2 regions of the Paenibacillus sp. TY11 genome follow, and region 1 is predicted to be linked to the other one. Evidence: predicted binding sites of a transcription regulator. Region 1 holds the regulator's gene; the other holds the start of a gene.
The links. Region 1 encodes LexA, which represses DNA repair genes until DNA is damaged. Its sites were predicted from a motif close to CGAACATATGTTCG; they were not measured.
Positions count from the first base shown of each region.

Region 2: the regulator LexA is predicted to act here: its motif matches at 8,786-8,799, upstream of AC6EJC_RS09665 (DNA polymerase IV).

Region 1 covers NZ_JCBAIQ010000006.1:70,797-82,147, reverse strand. Annotated here, with positions in the region: gene rnz (ribonuclease Z) at 292-1,221, opposite strand; gene metH (methionine synthase) at 1,301-4,741, opposite strand; gene AC6EJC_RS07980 (1,2-dihydroxy-3-keto-5-methylthiopentene dioxygenase) at 5,022-5,564, shown strand; gene AC6EJC_RS07975 (HAD family hydrolase) at 5,666-6,460, opposite strand; gene AC6EJC_RS07970 (hypothetical protein) at 6,613-7,122, opposite strand; gene AC6EJC_RS07965 (DUF896 domain-containing protein) at 7,246-7,452, opposite strand; gene AC6EJC_RS07960 (LysM peptidoglycan-binding domain-containing protein) at 7,561-7,929, opposite strand; gene lexA (transcriptional repressor LexA) at 8,119-8,745, shown strand; gene AC6EJC_RS07950 (hypothetical protein) at 9,024-9,326, shown strand; gene AC6EJC_RS07945 (hypothetical protein) at 9,561-9,725, shown strand; gene AC6EJC_RS07940 (hypothetical protein) at 9,767-9,907, shown strand; gene AC6EJC_RS07935 (discoidin domain-containing protein) at 10,291-11,094, opposite strand; gene AC6EJC_RS07930 (hypothetical protein) at 11,210-11,351, opposite strand, start outside.
Region 2 covers NZ_JCBAIQ010000007.1:142,896-154,246, reverse strand. Annotated here, with positions in the region: gene AC6EJC_RS09710 (rhomboid family intramembrane serine protease) at 1-243, shown strand, start outside; gene gltC (glutamate biosynthesis transcriptional regulator GltC) at 343-1,272, shown strand; gene AC6EJC_RS09700 (zinc metallopeptidase) at 1,371-2,042, opposite strand; gene AC6EJC_RS09695 (MerR family transcriptional regulator) at 2,086-2,517, opposite strand; gene AC6EJC_RS09690 (ammonium transporter) at 2,814-4,217, shown strand; gene AC6EJC_RS09685 (DUF294 nucleotidyltransferase-like domain-containing protein) at 4,266-5,348, shown strand; gene AC6EJC_RS09680 (exonuclease domain-containing protein) at 5,345-6,082, shown strand; gene AC6EJC_RS09675 (TlpA family protein disulfide reductase) at 6,259-6,906, shown strand; gene cimA (citramalate synthase) at 6,946-8,562, opposite strand; gene AC6EJC_RS09665 (DNA polymerase IV) at 8,855-10,135, shown strand; gene AC6EJC_RS09660 (ferredoxin) at 10,297-10,539, shown strand; gene AC6EJC_RS09655 (L,D-transpeptidase) at 10,701-11,351, shown strand, end outside.

The DNA of each region.
Region 1 (11,351 bases):
TGACATAAGCTCACTTCTTCGTCGAAATCCATCGAAGGTGCTACTTCTTCCAAGAAAATTTCCTGTATTTCCTGGCCATGCTCAAGAAACAAAATCCTTTAAATTCGATATATAGAAAGTCAAATATGACACGCTTCCATATGTGGTAGCACAAATTCATCCCACCCCACCGTGTGCCGCTCTCATCTCTTGTCGCATCCTGCGCTTTCCCGGAAAATAATTTCGGGTTAAAAACAAAGGCACCGGAGCAAGCCCCAGCACCCATGCACATATCTTCTTTCCAATCGTTTATTAACCGATATCGGGTACCGGTAACAACACATGCTGCTCCGCAAGCAATGAATTGGGAAATATGCTTCTCGCTTCTTCCAGCAACGGCTGAAGCTGCTCCTGATCTTTATACCTGGAACTAAAATGCGTCATGATTAACTGACCCGCACCTGCTGCTTTTGCAGCTTCCGCTGCCTGAAGCGCCGTACTATGATGATACTCGTACGCTGTATCCGCCAGCTCATGCAGAAAAGTGGCTTCATGAACGACGACAGTTGCATCTTGAGCCAGCACTACCGTATTCGGACAAGGTCTCGTATCTCCTAAAATAGTGATGGTACGCCCTTTTTTCGGTGAACCCAATACATCCTGGGGATGCAGAATAACTCCACCCTCTACCTCCACGCTTTCTCCACGCTTTAACTTACCGTATACCGGACCGGGTTTGATCCCATATCGCTCCAGCAGTTCTTGGTTGAGCTTACCGGGCTTATCCATCTCTACAATTCGGTAGCCATAGCTGTCGATTCGATGATCCAGCAAAGCTGATTCCACCCGAAATTGACCGTCATCAAACAGAACCCCACCCGTATGCTCCACAATATGTAGCTGGTAATTGATACGCGATTGGCTGATCCCTAAAGATAGTTCGATATATTGCTTGAGTCCAGGCGGTCCATATACCGTTAGTGGTGCCGTGCCCCCCTGATACGCCCTGCTCGACAACAGACCCGGCAGACCAAAAACATGATCCCCATGCAAATGGGTGATAAATATTTTTTCAAGTCTGCTTAGCTTGAGCGGCGAACGCAATACCTCCTGTTGAGTGCCTTCGCCGCAGTCGAACAACCACATGCTTCTTCGTTCTTCCAGCAAACGAAGTGCAATGGACGTTACATTTCGCTGAATCGTAGGCACCCCTGCATTTGTACCGAGAAAATAAAATTCCATGACATTAACCTTCTTCCTGCTGACCAGCAAAAAACCTCCGAAGCTCGGAGGGTATTTGCTATCCCATCTGATAAAGGTGTTAAACCTTTTCGACGTTAAAATACTGCGCCTGAGGGTGGCTGAACACCATGGCTGATACAGAAGCCTCCGGTTCCATCATAAACCCTTCCGTCAGCTCAACGCCAATATCCTCAGGTTTTAACAAGTGGAACAACGGCCCCTGATCCTCCAGATCCGGACATGCCGGATAGCCAAAGGATACTCGTATGCCTTGATATCTAGCACCGTGTCGCTGTTTCATCGTCATATCGGCAGGGTCCGGGAAACCCCAGCTATCCCTGATAATATGATGAAGCCGTTCCGCCAGCCCTTCTGCCACTTCGAGCGCCACCGCTTGAAGTGCATGAGAGCGCAGATAATCCCCCTTATCTTTCCACTGGGTAGATATCTGCTGAATGCCATGACCAGCTGTAACGACCATGAAACCTACATAGTCCATAACCCCGGATTCCACTGATTTCAAAAAATCAGCCAGACATAGATAAGGCTCTACCTGCTGACGTGGGAACGTAAATGTGTGCAGTACCTTGCTCACATCCGACGGATCATAGATCAGAATTTGGTCTCCTTGGGACTGCGCCGGAAAGAAACGATACATAGCATGTGCCTGAATAATTCCGTCTGTAACAGCTTCAAACATGATGCTGTCCACGGTTTCCTTCAACTGAATCGCTTTCGGATCTCCCGAAGCCAGCAGTTGCTCAACATTTCCTTTTAAACCAAGATGATGCCCCATCAGCATCTGCATATTCACATAAGGCAGAATATAATTCAGTGGATAGTTACGTAGTACATGGCGATCCGTATCCGGTGGAATATAGACGGGCAAATCCTGAGCAATGTTAGAGCGCACAGCCCGAGTAAGCTTAGGGAGCGGCTTGACTTCAACAACTGTTGCCGCTTCTGCCTCCCGTTCAGCCTCCATGTCCTCAGCCATTTTTTTGCGAGACTCAGGGTTCATAAGCTTATTGGCAATATCCAGGCCATCCATAGCATCTTTCGCATAGGCAACCAGACCATCATACTCAGGACGGATACGATTTTTAGTGAACTTACGCGTTAAAGCAGCTCCACCAACCATGATTGGAATATCAATATTCGCATTTTTCAAATCCTGTGCGGTTAGTACCATTTGTTGTGCTGATTTAACAAGCAGACCGGATAAGCCAATCATGTCGGCCTTTTCTTCACGATAAGCCTCAATAATACGTTCTGGTGGTACTTTTATACCCAGATTCACGATATGGTAACCATTGTTGGATAGAATAATCTCCACCAGATTCTTACCAATGTCATGCACATCACCTTTGACCGTAGCCAATAAAATCTTACCTTTTACCGAGGATTCATTCTTCTCCATGAACGGCTCTAAATAGGCTACTGACGCCTTCATCACTTCAGCGCTTTGCAGTACCTCTGCAACAATCAGTTCATTATTGTTAAACAGCCGTCCTACTTCTTCCATTCCCTTCATCAGCGGGCCGTTAATAATCTCCAGCGAAGAATATTTGACGAGCGCTTGCTCCAGATCCGGAATCAGTCCCTCCTTACTTCCCTCCACTACATAGGAAGCCAGTCGTTCTTCGAGCGAAAGGTTGGATATCTTTTCTTTTTTCTCCACTTTCTTGTTGCGGAAAGCTGCTACAAAAGCGGATAAAGTATCGTCATTTGTTCTATAGATCAAGTCTTCCGCAAGTTTCCGTTCATGCTCAGGAATGGATGCATAACGTTCAAGCTTCTCAGTGTTTACAATCGCATAGTCCAGACCTGCTTTGGTGCATTCATATAAATAGACGGAATTGAGCACTTCACGACCCGCCTCCGGCAAACCAAAGGAGACGTTACTGATGCCCAGGATGGTATGAACCCCGGGAAGCGCTTCTTTAATGATACGAATGCCCTCAATCGTTTCCTTAGCTGAACCGATATATTGCTCATCACCTGTTCCTACTGGGAATACGAGCGTATCAAAAATTAGATCCTCCGCCGCCAGACCGTAACGGTTCACCAACAGATCATAAGAACGTTTAGCTACCTCAAGCTTATCCTCACGCGAAATAGCCTGTCCACGTTCATCAATCGTTCCAACAACAACAGCCGCGCCGTATTTATGAATAAGAGGAGCCATTTTCTCAAATTTCTCTTCACCATCCTCCAAATTAATGGAGTTAATAATTGCCTTACCTTGCGAATATTGTAGTGCTTTATCAATGACTTTGATATCCGTGGTATCAATCACCAAAGGCACCTTTACCTTGTTCACAACCAGTTTCAAAAAAGCTTCCATATCCGTCATTTCATCGCGGTCAGGATCCTGCACACAAATATCAATGACATGTGCTCCGCTTTTTACCTGAGCGCGGGCAATTTCAGATGCCTCTTCATATTTTCCTTCCACGATCAAACGCTTGAATTTGCGGGAGCCCAAGACATTCGTTCGCTCACCAACCATATACGGACGATTGTCCTGTTCAATATATACAGGCTCAATACCTGATACAGCAGGAGGATGATGACCTACCAGCAGACGGGGCTCAAACTGCGCCATATGTTCACTCATAACCCGAATATGCTCAGGCGTGGTACCACAACAACCCCCTGCAATATTCAGCCAGCCTTTTTCAGCGAAAGCAGCCATTTTACGAGCTAATGAATCAGGAGATTCATGGTATTGACCATTTTCATCGGGTAAGCCCGCATTTGGATAACAGCTAATAGCTGCAGAGGACATTTCAGACAACGAGCGAATATGATCACGCATAAACTCTGGACCTGTGGCACAATTCAGCCCAATCGAGATTGGATGTAAGTGTTCCAGTGATATGGAAAAGGATTCGATATTTTGTCCGGCCAACGTCGTTCCCATGGGCTCAATCGTGCCTGAGATCATTAGCGGAAGCTCGATACCTGTCTGCTCAAAAGCCTGTCGAATTCCGATACTTCCAGCTTTGACGTTAAGCGTATCCTGTGATGTCTCCAATAGTAGAACATCCACCCCGCCTTCAATAAGCGCCAAGGCCTGCTCTTGATAGCTTTCAATCAACTCTGCAAATGTAACGCCACCTGTGACAGACAAGGTTTTCGTGGTTGGACCCATAGCTCCTACAACAAAACGGGGCTTGTCCGCGGTGCTATATTTATCCACTGCGTTTCGCGCCAGTTTGGCCGCCACCAGATTAATTTCACGGGCACGTTCTGGTATATCGTAATCCGCCAAAACGACGGATGTTGCTCCAAATGTATTCGTTTCAATCAGATCTGCCCCGGCCTTCAAGTATGCTTCATGAATCCCTTGAATGACATCCGGTCTCGTTAAGACCAGCATCTCGTTGCAGCCCTCCAGCTCTTCCCCACCAAAATCATCGGGCGAAAGGTCCTCCTGCTGAATCATGGTGCCCATGGCCCCATCAAGAAGGAGTATTCTTCGTTGTAACGCATCCTGTAAGCTAACTTTATCCAAAATTTCTTCACCCCCGCAAAACGTTAAATCCTAGTTTAGCAGAAACCGTATCATTTAGATAGATTGAAGTAAAAACATACGTTTTATGCAGGTTGTTCTTTGTATAAACGACTCATCTAATCCATTTTTGTAGTTTGTAGCATTATTGAACGTACTTAAACCCGTATCCTTTAGCTATAGCCATTGCAATATAAAATGTTGCAATCCTGTATTGTACAACGGTTCAAGACATGGTATTCTTTATACAATATTAATCCAAGTGGAAAAGAGGGATAAATACATGGCCGAAATCTTAATACGTAATACCAATGAACGAATTAGCGGTGAAGAACAAGTACGTGAATTTTTGGAGAGTCACGAGGTATTGTATGAACATTGGGATGCTTCCAAACTGTCCGGGGAGTTGCAAGAAAACTTCACCCTAACAGATGATCAAAAAGCCGCTGTTCTCAAAACATTTGAACCCGAAATCAAGGATTTAGCCGCACGTCGCGGATATAAAATATGGGACGTTATCACCTTATCTGAAGCAACGCCGAATCTGGACGAGCTGCTGGCCAAGTTTGAGCAAATTCACACCCACACCGAGGATGAAATCCGTGCCATTGTCGCTGGTCAAGGCATCTTCATCATTAAAGGCCCTGAAGAGATCGGCTATTTTAACGTAGAGCTTTCACCGGGGGACGTTATCTCCGTACCTGAAAATATACCTCACTTCTTCACTTTAATGGAGAATCAAAAGATCGTCGCAATCCGCTTGTTCATCGAAGAAAATGGCTGGATTGCCGAACCGTATGAAGATCCAACCTTCATTAAAGCATAATTACGAAATCATCCTTGTGTGAATAAAAAAACTCCCTCTGCTCTGTAACAATCGAGCGAAGGGAGTTTTCTTAATACTCGTTTCTAAAGACTATGGATTTCTTACTTTAACGATTGAATAATTCCGTCCAATTCAGACAGATGCTTGATTTCGAACTTGGGCTTGATCTCTGTGGTGTTGGTTTTAGCATTTCGGTTCACCCACACCGAGTGTACACCTGCTGCCAACGCTCCTTGAATATCAGTCGTCAGCTTATCTCCTACCATTAAAGCATGTTCAGGCTCAATACCAAGAAGCCCCAAAGCATGCTGGAATATAGACGGATCAGGCTTGCCTCGACCAAATGAACCTGAAATGACAACATGATCAAAGAAAGGAGCTAATTGAGGAACTCCATCCAGTTTCTCCTGTTGTAGATCAGGGGAGCCGTTTGTCAGCAATAACAGCTTGTATTGTCCCTTCAATTGTTCTAAAATCTCAAACGTTTCTTCATATACATGTGGACGCGCGCGTCTTTCCGAAGCAAATTGGGTAGCCAGCTTTTCCGCCAATTCCTCATTATCTATCCCCAGTTGCTGGAGCCCTCTGCGCCATGATTCCTTTCGATAAACAGGAGCCAACTGTTCCAATTGGCGGAATTCAGGCTGCTCACCTGCTGTAAAATTCGCCCACAATCCTTCAAACGGATTAATGCCGATCATTTGAGTAAAACTAAAGGTTTCATAGGACTCATACAAAGCGCGTGCTTCCTTGCGGACGGCTTCCTCCAGAGACTTCGGATCAACGCCTGCTTCACCGGAGCCTGTTTGGCACGCTGCATCAAATGCCTCTTCTACACTACGTTCATCCCACAGAAGGGTATCATCAAGATCAAACATTACCGCCTGAATCGTCATCTGAATTATCCACTCTCTTTCCACTATATATGTACGCCTGTTTGCTAGGTTACCTATTCGGATCATCATGTGTGTCCATATTAAGCAAGCGGCCGCAACATGTTATATATAACATCATGCGGCCTTACTTACAGAGCTACAGGCTAAATCAGTTATTTCTTGTCTATCTGTATCTGATTGGATAGCGCAAACTTTTCAAGTCGCTCTGCAATGGCATCCGTGTCATAGCGTCCCAGTGATTTTGTGAAAATAAAATTACCGCCCTTACCTTTTCTTTCAACGGTTACGTAACCCTTTTCAATCTTGATGGCTTTCATGTCCCCTGCCGTCATTGGACGTTCTCTGCCACCTTTCAGCATATAGAGAGTATCCTTTCCCACCTTCAAATAAGGACGACGGATAAAGAAGATAACAGCCAGCATCAAGTACAAGCCGAATACAAGCCAATCCATTCCTCGCATGCCGGTCTTAGTCAAAAAGTAACTCATGAGCATGTACAATACAGCAAGACCAGCCAGCATGATTGGCACAGTAATATTACGGCCACGGAAAATGTCCATTGCAGAACCTGCGCCGTTAATGGTTTGAATGCCTTGTTTTTTGCGCGATTTATTCAAATGTGCTGTGTTTTTGCGTACTTTTCTTTCAAATGATCGGGCCATCTCTCAATTCCCTTCCCAGATATATTACATTAAACAATTGCCTCAAGGCTGATCTATATAGATACCGAGAAAGATACCTAAAAACGAAAGGTAAATTATGCAGGCTTGGCCGCTTTAACGACATTAATGCTTCAGCCCGCCATTTCCCTTCGACGTATCATCGTCCACAAATTCAATTGTTTCAAGCTGCTGCCGAAAATTACGGCGAATGTTACCTAAGTAAATTTCCCGAAGATTGGCGCGCTCTGTGGTCTCCGCTTCCGTCAATCCCTCGGATTTTGCTTTGCGCGCTAATTCATTAATGCGCTGTACCAAGCTGTCTATATCCAAATTGTGTCCCCTCCATAAAAGCAAAGATATAATACACTTTGACATGTAGAAAAGAGCTTGTCAAGGCTTCCGCATTACGCTCCCTGACAAGCTCTAATAGTCTGTAGATCAGAAGTGCGGAAGCTTGAGTACCTGACCTGCCTGCACACCCCGATCCTCCAAACCGTTAATCCGCACAATTCCTTCTATATATACCCGTGTATCCATTCGTTCCGGTTTATGATTCACGGCAATCTGCCACAATGTATCCCCAGGTTGTACGGTCAGTTTGGTCACTTCTTCCTTGGAAACTGAAGGAGCTGCGAAAACCGTAAGCACACCTGCCCCTGCAATCCAAGCGACAATCACTAGAATAAGAAGCTTAAGTAAAAAAGTATTAGTAATAATCTGTACAAAACGCACCCTACCCTCTTTTCGGGTCTCCTGTATATTTTCTAAATTCATCGGAAAAATACTTTGATAAGTACTATATTTCATCATTGGCCGTGTCCTCCAAACGTTTGTTCTTATGTTTTTCACAATATAACACGAACATTTGTTTTGTTCAATAGAAAAGAGAACAAAAGTTCGCAATTATTTTTAGGGATTATTTAGAACTTATGTTTGTACGAACGGAGGTTCTATGCTATAATTTTCCCAAACGTTACTAAATGGGGTTGATACGGTATGTCTAAGATTTCGAGCCGCCAGCAGGCCATTCTTGAATTTATCCGCAATGAAGTGCGTCTAAAGGGATACCCCCCTTCTGTACGCGAAATAGGCGAGGCTGTCGGATTGGCCTCCAGTTCTACGGTTCACGGTCATTTGGATCGTTTAGAGAAAAAAGGACTCATTCGCCGCGATCCTACCAAACCACGGGCTATTGAGTTACTCGGTCAAGACGAATCGGATAATAGCAACTTGATTAATTACTCCATTAGTCGTGTCCCCGTCGTCGGCAAAGTAACTGCTGGTCTTCCTATTACGGCGACAGAAAATATTGAAGATTACTTTCCTCTTCCCCAACACTTTGTTGGTGAGGATAAAATATTCATGTTATCTGTTGTAGGCGAAAGCATGATTGAAGCTGGTATTGCTAACGGAGACTATGTAATCGTACGTCAGCAGCAGACCGCCGATAACGGCGACATTGTTGTAGCTATGACAGATGAAGACGAAGCTACTGTTAAAACCTTCTACAAAGAAAAAGATCATATTCGCCTTCAACCTGAAAATCCAGCCTTTGAACCTCTTCGCCTGACACATGTCAGCATTTTGGGCAAGGTTGTAGGACTTTTCCGGGACTTCCACTGATTTCTCGTTTCTTCTTCCCCGTCATTCTATCCACTAATACAAAACCGGCTGCCTAGGGTAAGCCGGTTTTGTATTGTCATTATGTTTACTATGTATCTCACAACTATTCTTTCCTTTTCAGCAACCTATATTGTATCTACTATAAAAATCCGCCCCCTCATCTTAAATAATCCCCCACTGATCTTGATCTGCTGTACTGTTATTGGTGAAACAAATGGATCTTTCTTTGTTCTAGATAAATATGATATATTACTCATAGCCTCTATAGGAGGAATTAAATGAAAAAAAATATAATTTCAGCGTTTGTTGTGATATTTATCGCCATAAGCTGTGCAGTTCCAACAATGGATCATTTGTATGCAAAAGAGAAATCAAACATAACAACCTACGATCGTATTCAGTACATACAAATACTTATCCATTTCAGGTATTTAGAAAAGCAACTTGAAGCTACAATTTCCGAAAGAAATAATTACCCAGAAGACAGCCAAGAATATAAACAACTCTCAGAACAACTGAATCATATTCTTGCCCAAGAGGCGTACTTCGAAAAAAAACTTAAAACCCTTAATAGTAAATAATATTCATACTAAACTGCATATTATCTTTATCTACACTATTTGACTCATGCTGACCTGCTGTAACATTCTCCTACAACGTAAAGTTGGAAAGGCGAAGGCAGGTTAGCATGAGTTTTTTGTTAAACATTAGGAACATAGGTAGCAGCTTTTTTTACTTTTAATAGATTTATGCTGATACATTACTAGCACAATTGACATATGTATATAGCAGACCTAAGCAAAGGAGATATGCAGATGATCAGAAATAGAGTTAAAACGTATAAGCATCGCATCGGGAAAAACAAATATCTGGTCGTTAAAGTCTTTCAGGCCGCAGCTGCTAAAACAGGAAGCGGAAATGCACTAGCAACCAATGCATTGAATATCAAAATTTCCAAGCGTAAGCGTAAACACCACTAAGATTCAACCGTACCTTCATTTCTTTGAAGGGAGGTGATATTATGAGCAGAAGACATTTCAGACGTGATTTGAGAAGAAGAAGATTAAACATCCGTTCCAATCAAAGAGCCATTGCGCGCGCAAGAGGTAACGCACTGGCTGTTAATCTGTTTAGCGTAAATGATAGACAACGCAGACGTTAATAATCGTTTTCAAGCAAAAAGCGGGAAGGATTCTTCCTGCTTTTTTGTGTTTACACGGCACACCAAACTGCTAAATCCCATCGCACTGCTTAAATTCATCGGCCTTCCTTTTTTTTAAAAAAACTTCATCGATGGATACAACCTACACTCGCACTTGGGTTAAAGCAGTGATGAAAAATTCGATATTTGCTTTTACGATGTTTATATGTGCAGTTCATGCTAATCCACTATCTACTGATATCGTTCAAAAGAAATCACCACATAAGCACCAAAATTATCAAATATCAAAAATGTTTTTAAGAATCACAATCTGAATTACATACTGCAAATAAAAAGGATCATACCAGCTATATCTTGGTATGGTCCTTTTATTTGTAGCAAAGTTACTTAGAGTACTCACTTACTTCAAACGTGAGGATACGATCGAACAGCATGTAATCCTTACGGCTACTGAATGGTCCCTTGTTGTTGTCATGTTTGTTAATGGCGTATGAAGCCGATCCAGATCCAGCTTGTTTGCCTTCATACCAGGCAATAAAGTCTTCAACCTCAGTCATGCTTAAGTCAAATTCTTTCTCCAAACCGGTTGTCATGGTAACTACTAGAATAGCATGGTCCCCGTTTGAAGTTGGATCCTCTGTTCCTGGATTAGGAGTGGAGCTCGATACTTTAGACATCATCTCTAATTCGCTAAGAGCTAGATACTGACTTCCATTGTTGGCTGTAATATTAATTCTATAATTCTTATATGAATTAGAATTAGAAAAAGAGAATTTTTTGGGAGTGCTATTTACCCATCCAGTAATATTTGACTGAGTGTCTAGTACGTTCCAAGTAATCCCGTCATTTGAGCCTTCGAAAGTCCAATTTTTAGGGGCTCGGTCAGTTGCCGTCGTCTGTGGATATATAACATATTGCTCAATAACTTCAGGATTGGAAAAGTCATATCTTAGCCAAGCAGTAGTTGTACTTGATGTCCACGCACTAGCAATAGTGGCAAATTCCTTGTTAAATGCCTCATATGCGTATGAATATTCATTACTTGCGCTTGCTACTCCAGATGGCAAAATGTTAGTTGTCATTTTTGGAATTACATTTTCTGAATACTCTGCTTCAGCAGCAAAAACATTTGATAAGGGAAGAGATAAAAGGACTAAAAATAAAATTGTAATACATGTTTTCTTCATTAGGATAATCCTCCAATATTTTTAATAGAACTAAGAATAATTTAATTAAGGAATTGTGTCTAAACATAAACTTGCTGATCTATAAATATAATCCATATATTTGCATATTTATTTTTTATTGGGCATGAAAGAGATCGTACCAGTTACCCGCAGCGCCCTTCACATCTACTCTAAATTCAAACTGGTCTCGCATGAAATGCTTTCCGTTAATCTTGATCGACTCAGGCGAAAACTTTTCCACTGGCCCACCATAATCC
Region 2 (11,351 bases), on a different contig from region 1:
TCTGTAGGAGCCTCAGGAGCGATTTATGGCATCTATGGAGCATTTCTATACATTGCCTTGTTCCAACGGTCACTGATGGATGACGCTTCGCGCAAAACGCTGTACACGCTGCTTGGGTTTGGTATCCTGTTTTCTTTCGCTGTAGCGAACATTAACTGGACCGCTCACTTCGGGGGATTGCTCAGTGGGTTTTTCCTGTATGGATTAATAATCAGATTGACTGGCCAACGTAAACGTCACTAAAGACAGCTTTTATCGTAAGTTAGCAGGGTAAGAAAGAGGATGATGTTCGATTGACGTCTTCTTCCGGATGTTGAAAAACAGATTGGAGCGAATATCGGAGTGGAATTACGACAGTTGCAATACTTCATGAAGGTAGCGCAAAAAGAGCATGTCACTCAGGCAGCCGAGGAGCTACATGTGGCGCAATCTGCGGTAAGTCGGCAAATTCATCAGCTTGAAGAGGAGCTGGGAGTTAATCTTTTTATGCAAAAGGGTCGCAATTTGCAGCTTACGCCAGTGGGACAGCTATTTTGCAAACGGGTTGAAACGATTATAAAAGATCTAGAGCGGGCTGTTTTGGAAGTGCATGAGTTTTTGGACCCTGAGGGGGGCGAAATCCGCATCGGTTTTCCGCACAGTTTGGGGATTCATCTTATTCCTACGGTGGTGGCTGAATTTCGTAAGCGGTATCCCAATGTTAAATTCAGGTTTAAACAGGGGATGTACCCGAGTTTAATTCGTGATGTGTTAGCGGGTGAGGTGGATTTGGCTTTTGTATCTCCTTTTCCGGATCGTCATGATCATGTAGAGGGGGACGTGGTTCTGACCGAGGAGCTTTTTGCCGTTCTCCCGCCTAATCATCCTTTGGCTACGGCCAAACACATCACGCTGGATCAGCTTAAAGGAGAAAAGTTCATCTTGTTCAGAGACGGATATTCGTTACGTCCGATTGTCTGGCAGGCTTGTCTGGAGGCTGGATTTACGCCGGATATCGCTTTTGAAGGCGAAGAGACAGATACGATTCGCGGATTAGTTGCGGCCGGTATGGGAGTAAGTCTTTTGCCTGAAATGGCATTGTTTCAGACCAACCCGCTTCAACCTGCAAGAGTGTCGATTGTTGATCCAGAGGTGACGCGAACTATTGGCTTGATTCATCGCAGAGATGACAAACTTCCATTAGTTGCTAAATCGTTCCGAACTTTTTTATTGCAATATTTTGGTCTTCAAGGTAGTGTTGCTACTCCGAATGGAAGTGCTAAAGTGGATTGATGGCAGTGAGTGTAACGCATTGGTTTTAGATAAAGAAAAAAGGTTGTTCCTCTACCGTCATATTGGTGGAGGAACAACCTTTTTTGCAACACAAGCGATTAATCTCGGCTGTTAAAGATACCGATTAAGCGAATTAGTTCCAGTAAGGAAACGAGAGCTGCAGCTACATAAGTTAATGCAGCGGCATTCAATACTTTGGCTATACCTCGTTCTTCATCGCTACGGATAAACCCTTCGGAAACCATAATTTCCCGGGCGCGATTGGAAGCATTAAATTCGACCGGCAATGTAATTAATTGAAAAGCAACAGTAGCCGAGAAAAAGATAATACCCAAGCCGATCAGGTTCGTGTAGCTGAACAAGAAACCGGCAATCAGCAGAAACGGTGCAATCCCAGATGCGAAGTTTACGATCGGAAAGATCCGGTGACGGAGTGCCAGCATGGGATAATGCTCTTTATGCTGAATGGCATGACCGACTTCGTGACAAGCTACGGCAACCGCAGAAATGGATTTTTCATAATAAACGGGCTCGGACAGGCGTACAACTCGTTGCATCGGATCATAATGGTCAGATAACGCGCCATGTACTGGCTCAATAGGCACATCATGCAAACCGTTGCGATCCAGCATTTGCCGAGCTGCATCATAACCGGTCAACCCATTTTCATTTGGAACATCAGACCATTTGTTAAAAGTACCTTTTACACGAAATTGCGCCCATAAGGATAATCCGAACGCAAGAATAATCAATATATACATACCCATCATAAAGCAAAACCTCCATTATTGTTCATCATACTAGCCCGGACATCTACATCATAGAACTATGCTCCAGCAGATACTTCAGAGCTTCGATACAAGCAGCGCTTTGTGGTAGTAGACCAGTAAGCAACTTGCGCGCTTGAACGGGCTTGAGTTGCCCCAGAAGCGGCTGTAGTTCATTGACTTCACGCTCTAGACGCTGCATATGCATCTCTAGACTCGTTAGTTTGTCAGTGACGTGCTCTTCTTCTATGACCGAGTTCCATTTAATCAGTGTCTGTCTGATCTCCTCGAGGCTATACTTCTCTTGTTTCATTTGGTTAATACGTTCAAGCCTGTTTAAGGTTTCATCATTATAAAGCCGATAATTTTTCAATGACCGTTCTTCAGGTGTGATCAAACCGAGCTTTGTGTAATAATCAATAGTTCGTTCGCTGACACCAGCCGCCTTGGCTAGCTCACCAATTCGATACAGCTTCATATCCCCATCTGTCTTCACCTCGCGCTCTTTCGTACAACCTTCAATATTAGCATCTGCAAACCGAGTGTTTATAAAGAATATTTTACATGATTCTCAACCATACAGTCAAACGTTATGCTTTTTTCTGGACAGAAACAAGCTACTTTTATGGTTAGTAAATATGACATGGAAGGTTCGGGTTCTGATTTTTTTAACATAATAAAAAAAATCTTGTCAACTTTCATGTGTTCTGCTTATAATGACAATAAGAATTTCACGAAATGTAAAGAAACATAACATTTGAGGGAGTGGGCTTCATGAGAAAAAAGTGGTTAGTTGTATTATTGGCCATGCTGACAGTACTAGCTTTTCCGGTAGGTGCGTTTGCTGCTGACGGGCCGACAAATATTCAACTTCAAGCTGGCTTAAACACGGCATTTACGTTCTTGGCATTTATACTTGTGTTTTTCATGCAAGCGGGATTTGCATTGCTGGAGGCAGGCTCGACACGTATGAAGAATGCGGGTCATGTCGCGGGTAAAACCATTCTCACGACGGGTGTTGCGGCTTTGTCCTTCTGGGCACTTGGATTTGGATTAGGCTTTGGTAATGATGGCGGTAACGGATTTATGGGGCTGACGGGTTTCTTCATGAGTGGTACAGATGCTGCTGTATCGTTTGATGCTCTTTCAGGTCTGGATGTTCCGATTACAATTATGTTTTTGTTCCACTTTGCTTTTGCTGCGGTATCACTTTCTATCGCATGCGGGGGGATGGCAGAGCGTGCAAAATTAAGTGTATACATTATTTTTGGTATTTTGTTCTCTATCGTGATTTATCCGGTTGTAGCTCACTGGGTATGGGGTGGCGGTTGGCTTGGCAAGTTGGGGATGCAGGATTATGCCGGTTCGACGGTAGTCCATTTAACAGGCGCTACGGCGGCACTCGTCGCTACACTGCTGCTCAAACCGCGTCTGGGCAAGTTCAATAAAGATGGCAAGCCGAACATTATTCCTGGTCATAATCAGGTGTACTCTATCCTGGGTGTTATTATTCTCTGGTTTGGCTGGTTTGGATTTAACCCAGGTAGTGCTGTATCGGCTATGAACGACGGATTCTTTGGATATGTGGCCTTGACTACAAATATTGCTGCTGCGGCAGGTGGGGTTTTCGCTTTGCTCGTATCCTGGATGGTATACGGAAAAGCAGATATTCCGGCTATGCTAAACGGTGTGCTGGCAGCTTTGGTTGCCATTACTGGTTCTTGTGCCTTTGTAGCACCTTGGGCGGCACTGGTCATTGGTGCAGTTGCAGGGATCGTCACCTTCTTCACAGCGCAATGGTTTGAGCGTGCAAGAGTAGATGACCCGGTATATGCTTTCTCCGTACATGGTGTTGCAGGGATGTGGGGCGCGGTGTCCACAGGGTTTTTCGCTACTCCTGAGCTTGTAAAAATAACAGGTGTAGGCCAAGCGGGGCTGTTCTATGGTGGCGGATTTACGCAATTAGGAGTACAGCTACTTGGACTGATTGGCACCTTGGCTTTCGTGTTCGTCATTTCCTTCATTATTCTGGGTGCGATGAAAGCAATTATGGGTATTCGCGTTACGGAAGAGGAAGAAACGATGGGACTGGATATCAGTGAACACGGTACGTACGGCTATCCTGAGCAAATGAAGTTGGTTGCCGAGGCTGAAAAACGTTCTGGAATTGTAAACTAATATGTAAAATATAGAGAACCAGTATGGATGAGCGGAGGAGATGGAAGTATGGAACTGCAAAATATGGCCCCTTGGGTGAGTTCCGCCGAAGCGATTGATCATGCAGATACACTTGAATCGCTAAGGCAGGCCAGGGTCGATTCTCAAAAATGGCTGCTGGCTTCCCAAGCCTCCGCTCCGTTATCAGACTGGTTACGAACGGCGAATGAAATGCATGACCGCATCGCGGCCAGAGCTGTACAAATGTGCGAAAAAGGGATGGTTGAGGATGGCTTCGGCCCTCCTCCCGTCCCTTACGCATTTATAGCCTTTGGAAGCATGGGGCGCTCGGAATCGACGCTGTGGAGTGACCAGGATAACGGCATGATCATCAGTGACATTGTATCTGCTGATAAAGAATTGTATTTTAGAGAGTTTGGTCACAGAGTGTCTGCGATGTTAGAGCATTTGGGATATCCCAAATGTGAGGGGAAAGTGATGTGCTCGGAGCCGTTGTGGCGCCAAACATTGTCTGGATGGCAAGAACAGCTAACGAAATGGTCGGATGATTTTGCCTGGGAGCCAATCCGTTATCTGATTATCTCGTCTGATATGAGGCATATCGCTGGAGATGAGCAATTGTCTGTAAAATGGAAACGAAGTTTTTATGAGTTGTTCCGAAAACATCCCGATTTACCCTCGGCGGTACTTAGAAACACGGTGAGGCATAAAGCGACACTTAATATTTTAGGTCAGATCGTTACCGAGCGCTTCGGTGAGCATGCGGGCGATTTTGATGTGAAATACGGGTTGTACATTCCGCTGGTGAACGCAGTCCGTTTTTTGGCGTTGCAACATGGTGTAGAGGAAACTTCTACCCTAAAAAGGCTCAGGCGTCTCGCATCACTTGAAGCGGCACCGTTGCCTTTACTCGATGCTTGCGAGCGAGCCTTTCGGATCGCGCTTCAGCTTCGAATGGCTACTCCGGTGAAGGAGAAGGATGGATTGCTGGTCAGCAATGGTTACCTGGCTGTCAAGCCGCTGAAGCAGGGTAAAGGCTGGCATGAGCTGCGCGAGGCCCTTTCGACAGTACGACGGCTGCATCGTGCGTTGCAAAGGCAGCTGCGATTTATGGAAGGGAGAAGGTCATGAAGGAGCCAGCGCAGGGAGGTAGCTTCTGGAGTGCTCTCCGCAGAGGAGGAGTGCCGTCTGCGATCGCATCTGTAATGGGGGCTCCTACGGCTCAGCAGATGGCGTTTATTCGCTCCTTAACCCGGGAGCAACGGCGCTCTGAAGTACTGCGGACTCCGCTCGATCGTTTGGAGACGGTAGTTTTTGATCTGGAGACGACCGGATTTTCAGCACAGCATGGAGATGAGATTTTATCGTTCGGGGCGATTCGGGTTGTTGGGGACATGATTATGGAAAAAGAGCAGTTTTATACGCTTGTCAATCCACGGACAGTGATTCCTGAGCACATTACCGAGCTAACTGGGATTACCCGGGAAATGACGGATGAGGCTCCACCGCTTATGAATGGACTCCATGACTTTATGTCCTTTGTAGGTGGGCGGGTACTTGTAGCGCATGCTAGTGCTCATGACAAGGCCTTTTTGAATGCTGCGTTATGGAAAACATCTAAAGTTCAGTTGACTCACCGTGTTCTGGATACGATGATGCTTGCCAAATGGCTAGAGCCACAGCAACACCAAACCTATAGTTTGGATGAATTGTTGACCTATCAATCCATTCCGATTGAAGGGCGACATCATGCGTTAGAGGATGCAAAAATGACGGCTAAGCTGTGGGTTGCGTATGTTCAGGAAATGCTGAAGCGTAACGTGACCAATTTGGCAGATGTCTACGCGCATTTAAGTCATGCCTGATTCAGTACAAGGCATAGCATTCATACACCACATAAAAACAGCAAGTCCGCGATTTTTCGTGGGTTTGCTGTTTTTATGTGTACCTGTTCAGATTCAGAAGGGTTAGAGGTAGGAGCAGGATGGGCATCCTATGGAGAAGGTAAAGGTCATTTAGATGAAAGACAGGTGATAAGACTGTGAAAAGATTTCTTTTCATCAGAGCGATGGTTATGCTGGTTGTGGTAGGAGCTTCATGGGGAGTTATTGCAAACTTAGCTTATGCAACAAGCCTGCCAATCAAAAATATACCATTACAAGAGGAATATAAAGGTGGGGAAAAGCTTAAAGCTGAGATGGACGTAGAGGCTGAATCAGATGTGGTAGAGGTAATGAAAAAGATAAAGCCTGGTGAACGGCTTCCTTCTATGATTTTAAAGGGGTTAGACGGCAAGTCCTACGATGTAGGGGCCACGCGTAATAAAGCTCTGTTCATTAGCTTTTGGGCTTCATGGTGCGATCCGTGCCGATTAGAAGCGCCTATGCTGAATGAGTTGTATAGTAAATACAAACATGATGTGGATGTGTATGGCATCAATGTAACTCGCTATGATCGATTGGAGGATGCAAAGAAGTTTTCCCGTTCTTTGGACCTCCAATTTCCCATTTTACTTGATGAGCAAGGAGCATTGTTTGAACGATTTGGAGGGACGGCTTTTCCGACTCATGTAATGGTTGATCATCATGGACAGGTACGTGAAATCATAATCGGCATGCTCGGTGAGCGGGAGATGGAACGTAAAATAGAAACTCTTCAAAAAAAGAAGGTGTCTTTAGGGGCCAAGTAGGCCGCCAAAGACACCTTATAAGCTCATGCAAGCACCCGATTAGTGGTTTACTAATCCATGATGAGTAAGCTCTGTTTGATCGTTTGTTGGAGTTGGAGCTTCCAACAAAGCGTAACGGAAGCTGTCCAAGAGAGCTTCCCAGCTGGCTTCAATTACATTTTCGGATACGCCTACGTTACTCCAGACATCCTCGTAATTTTTGGATTCAATGAGCACACGTACCTTGGCGGCGGTGGCATCTTTTTCGTCAAGCACACGTACCTTGTAGTCAGCCAAATGCATGTCCCTCAAGGCTGGGAAATATTGAGAAAGGGCCTTGCGGAGTGCGTTATCGAGCGCGTTGACAGGACCGTTTCCTTCAGCTGCGGTATAGACACTCGTCCCTGCGACATTCAGCTTTAAGAATGCCTCGGATACGACCGGGCGGCCCGCTGTTTTTTCTACCAGCACCTTAAAGGACTCAAATGAAAACATTTCCTTCACTTCACCGCCGGCTTCACGAATGAGCAGTTCCAGCGAAGCATCCGCGCCTTCAAACTGGTACCCCTGATGCTCAAGTTCCTTGATGCGGCTAATTACGCCACGCGCCTCATTACTGGACGGGTCAAGTGTGATGCCCAGTTCTTGGGCTTTGGATACAACGTTGCTTTGTCCGGCCAGTTCAGAGACCAAGACCCGTTGTTTGTTCCCTACTAGTTCAGGAGCGATGTGCTCATAAGTTCGCGAGTCGCGCAGAATAGCTGACACGTGGATGCCCCCCTTATGGGCAAAAGCTGCATTGCCAACATAAGGCTGGTTCACAGGCATATTGACGTTGGCAACTTCGCTAACAAAGCGGGCTGTATTGTGGAGTTGTTTTAGCTTTTCAGTATCTAGACAGTCGTAGCCCAGCTTGAGCTGCAAATTCGGAATGACGGAGCATAGGTTGGCGTTACCACACCGTTCACCGTAGCCGTTGATGGTACCCTGAACCTGCCTTGCGCCTGCTTGAACAGCACTCAGTGAGTTGGCTACGGCCAATTCGCAGTCATTGTGCGTATGAATACCCAACTGTGACTTCGTTAGTTGGCTTTGCAGCGTAGTGACAATTTCCTGTATCTCATGCGGCAGGGTACCGCCGTTTGTATCGCACATCACGAGCCAATCCGCGCCTGCTTCCTCAGCTTTTTTCATAACGGCGAGTGCATACTCGGGGTTGTTTTTATATCCGTCAAAAAAATGTTCGGCATCAAAAATAACCTCCATGCCCCCTTGTTTTAAAAAGGCGATAGAGTCGTAAATCATAGACAGATTTTCCTCCAGTGTCGTCTGTAAGGCGGTGTGTACATGAAAATCCCATGATTTACCGACAAGAGTAGCAGCCTGAGCGCCGGATTCCAGAATCCGTTGCAAATTGACATCCTGTGCTGCGATGCTATCTTTGCGGCGCGTGCTGCCGAAGGCAACAATCTTTGCCTGAAGGCCCAGCTCTTGTACCCGTTTGAAAAATTCGATATCCTTGCTGTTGCTTCCGGGAATCCCGCCTTCAATATAATGAACACCGAGATCATCGAGTTTTTTGGCGATTTTCAATTTGTCATCAGCGGACAAGCTAATTCCTTCTCCTTGAGTGCCGTCTCGCAGCGTTGTGTCAAAGATAGAAATAGCGGTGGACATGAGGGACTCCTCCTTCGCGGATTGCTCAGATTGGTGATGCTCTGCTTTTTTAAGCACATTAATTTAGTTGTTTAACGCTTAAAAACAGGAAAGCGTTAGTTTGTCGTGTTCGTATGTTAGTCGATTATATCAACTTATGACTTCAAATGTAATATATAATTATCATTTTTGGCCGCAAAATCTTTATTTTCATGTAAAATAGAAATAGCATTCAAGGGTAGACCGAGCATATGTTCAAAGAACATATTTCCGTAATGATGGGTGAATTTACAGTTAAAAAGAAGGGTTGAGCATGAAAGATGTCAGTGCTTATTATCCGGTTGGTGGGCGAGTTATTCTGCATGTGGATATGAATGCATTTTATTGTTCCGTTCATGCAGCGGAGGAGCCGGAGAAATATAAGGGACTGCCTACCGCGGTGGCGGGCAGTAGTGAGATGCGCAAAGGTGTAATTGTAACCTGCTCTTATGAAGCCCGACGATTGGGCATTTCAACAGGGATGGTTGTTCAGCAGGCTCGCCGGATATGTCCGCAGCTCATCGTAATACAGCCTGATTTTCACTTGTACCGTCGTTATTCCAAAGCATTTATGAGCATTGCTTATTCGTATACGCCTATGCTGGAAGCAACTTCAATTGACGAGTGTTATTTGGATATTACAGGCTCCAAGCAGTTTGGAACACCTTTGGAAATTGCTGAGGAAATCCAGCGCAGAGTAGAAGACGAGCTGGGCTTGCCCTGCTCAATTGGAGTGGCGCCCAACAAGCTGCTGGCCAAAATGGCCTCTGATCTGAAAAAGCCCCGCGGGATATCTGTCCTACGTTTGCGTGATGTACCCAACATTTTGTGGAACCTTCCTTGTGGTCAATTGTTTGGTGTGGGACGCAAAACGGCAGACAAGCTTCTACAAATGAACATTCGCACCATTGGGCAACTGGCTAAGGCCGATGAACACATGCTAGTTGGTGTATTTGGTGTGACTGGTTCGTGGTTAAAATTGGCTGCTAACGGGATTAATCATTCTCCAGTCAGCACTGAACGGGAGCCCAACAAGTCCATCGGTCACACGACTACATTGCCTATGGATGTGGTAAAGCTGGAAGAAGCCCAACGTGTACTTCTTAACATTAGTGATCAGGTAGCCCGACGGCTTAGACGACACGGTATGCTGGCAGGAGGTATACAACTGACGATTCGGACGCCGGATATGAAGACCTTTACGCGTTCTCAAGTCAGGAGTACTCCTACGGAAAGTGCAGAAGACATATATAAGGAAGCTTGTGCGTTGTATCGTCGCCATTGGGGAGAGGACAAGCCAGTGCGCTTGCTGGGGATTACGCTACAGCAGCTCATTCCAAAGGAGGAAGCGGCCGTCCAATTGGATCTATTTGAATACCAGGACCAACCTAAGAAAGAAAGCTTATTAAAGACGATGGACGCGCTGCGTGACAAGTTTGGTGAAAATGCAATTTTGACCGCTGGGATGCTGGGAGATGATCCTTCGGTACTTCTTCGCAACTCCAAGTTGCGTGGAACTTCGCTGCAAAAAGACAATCTACCAACTCCGGAGTGAACTTCTGGGTGATTTATTGCAAACATCAGAAGCGTACGTTATAAGTGTTTTTTGCATGAAGGATAAAGGAAAATAATTTGTAATAATATTGGGTTTGTATTAATATGTGAATAGAATGCAAAAGCTGGTTTGTTTGACTGTATAGGAGGAAGAGAAAAGTTATGGCTAAATACACTTGGGTAGAAAAAGATACATGCATTGCTTGCGGAGCCTGTGGCGCCACAGCACCAGACATTTATGATTATGATGATGAAGGTTTGGCTGAAGTGATCTTTGAAGGGGATGCAAACCAAGGCATCAAGGCGATCTCAGAAGACCTGTTTGATGATATGCAGGATGCTTGTGACGGTTGCCCTACAGATTCCATCAAAGTTGCAGACGAGCCGTTCAATAAAGAAGGTTAAGTGTAGGCTTCTTGGATAGGCACAGCACCGACAGCTCCCTTCGCCGTATAACGGTGAAAGTATGCTGACGGTGCTGTTTTTTTTATGTGCTGTCCATCAGGTCTGTTTTGACCGATATACATAATAATAAGTATGCAAGATTACACGATCAGGAGGATCCGATGAACCATTCGCCTCATCTTAAATCGTATGTAAAAAAGCACCCTGATAATAAAATGGCCTGGTATTTACTCGGTAAAGAGTATGAGAGCAGCGGTCAGGAGGGCAAAGCAAATTATTGCTTCAATCGCGCGGGGGAAGTGTTCGAAGCCTTCGAGCATAAACAGATTCCGGCAGACGTATGGATGGAATATCAGGATAAACTGGTTCAGATGTCCAAGGAGAAGGAGCGGAGAACGGCTCGAGCCCGTCGCCTTTTAACTGCGTTAATGGTACTTCTGCTTATTTGGGTCCCTTCAGCCAATTCACCGAGGCCTTCAAATGAGAACACATCCGTTCCATCCGGAACTGAGCATGCAGCAATTGATAATATCGAAGTTGCGAAAGTGGCCACTGCTGATCCAAAGGAGATGGCCCAGATTGGTGAGGCTGGCGGTGTGTTTACGGCTCAAGCTCGAAAAGGGAGTGGAACTGGAACGGCGCTTACTGATATGTTGGCAAAGACTAGCCGATTGCCGTCCAAGACCACGGTGCTAGGCATGGAGCAAAGGGGTTCGTGGCTACTCTGGAGAGAGGGTATGAAGCCATTACTTAGTGTGCAGAACAAAGGAAACGGCGGATTAGCTGTTCAGTCTTACGACGCCACTGCGTGT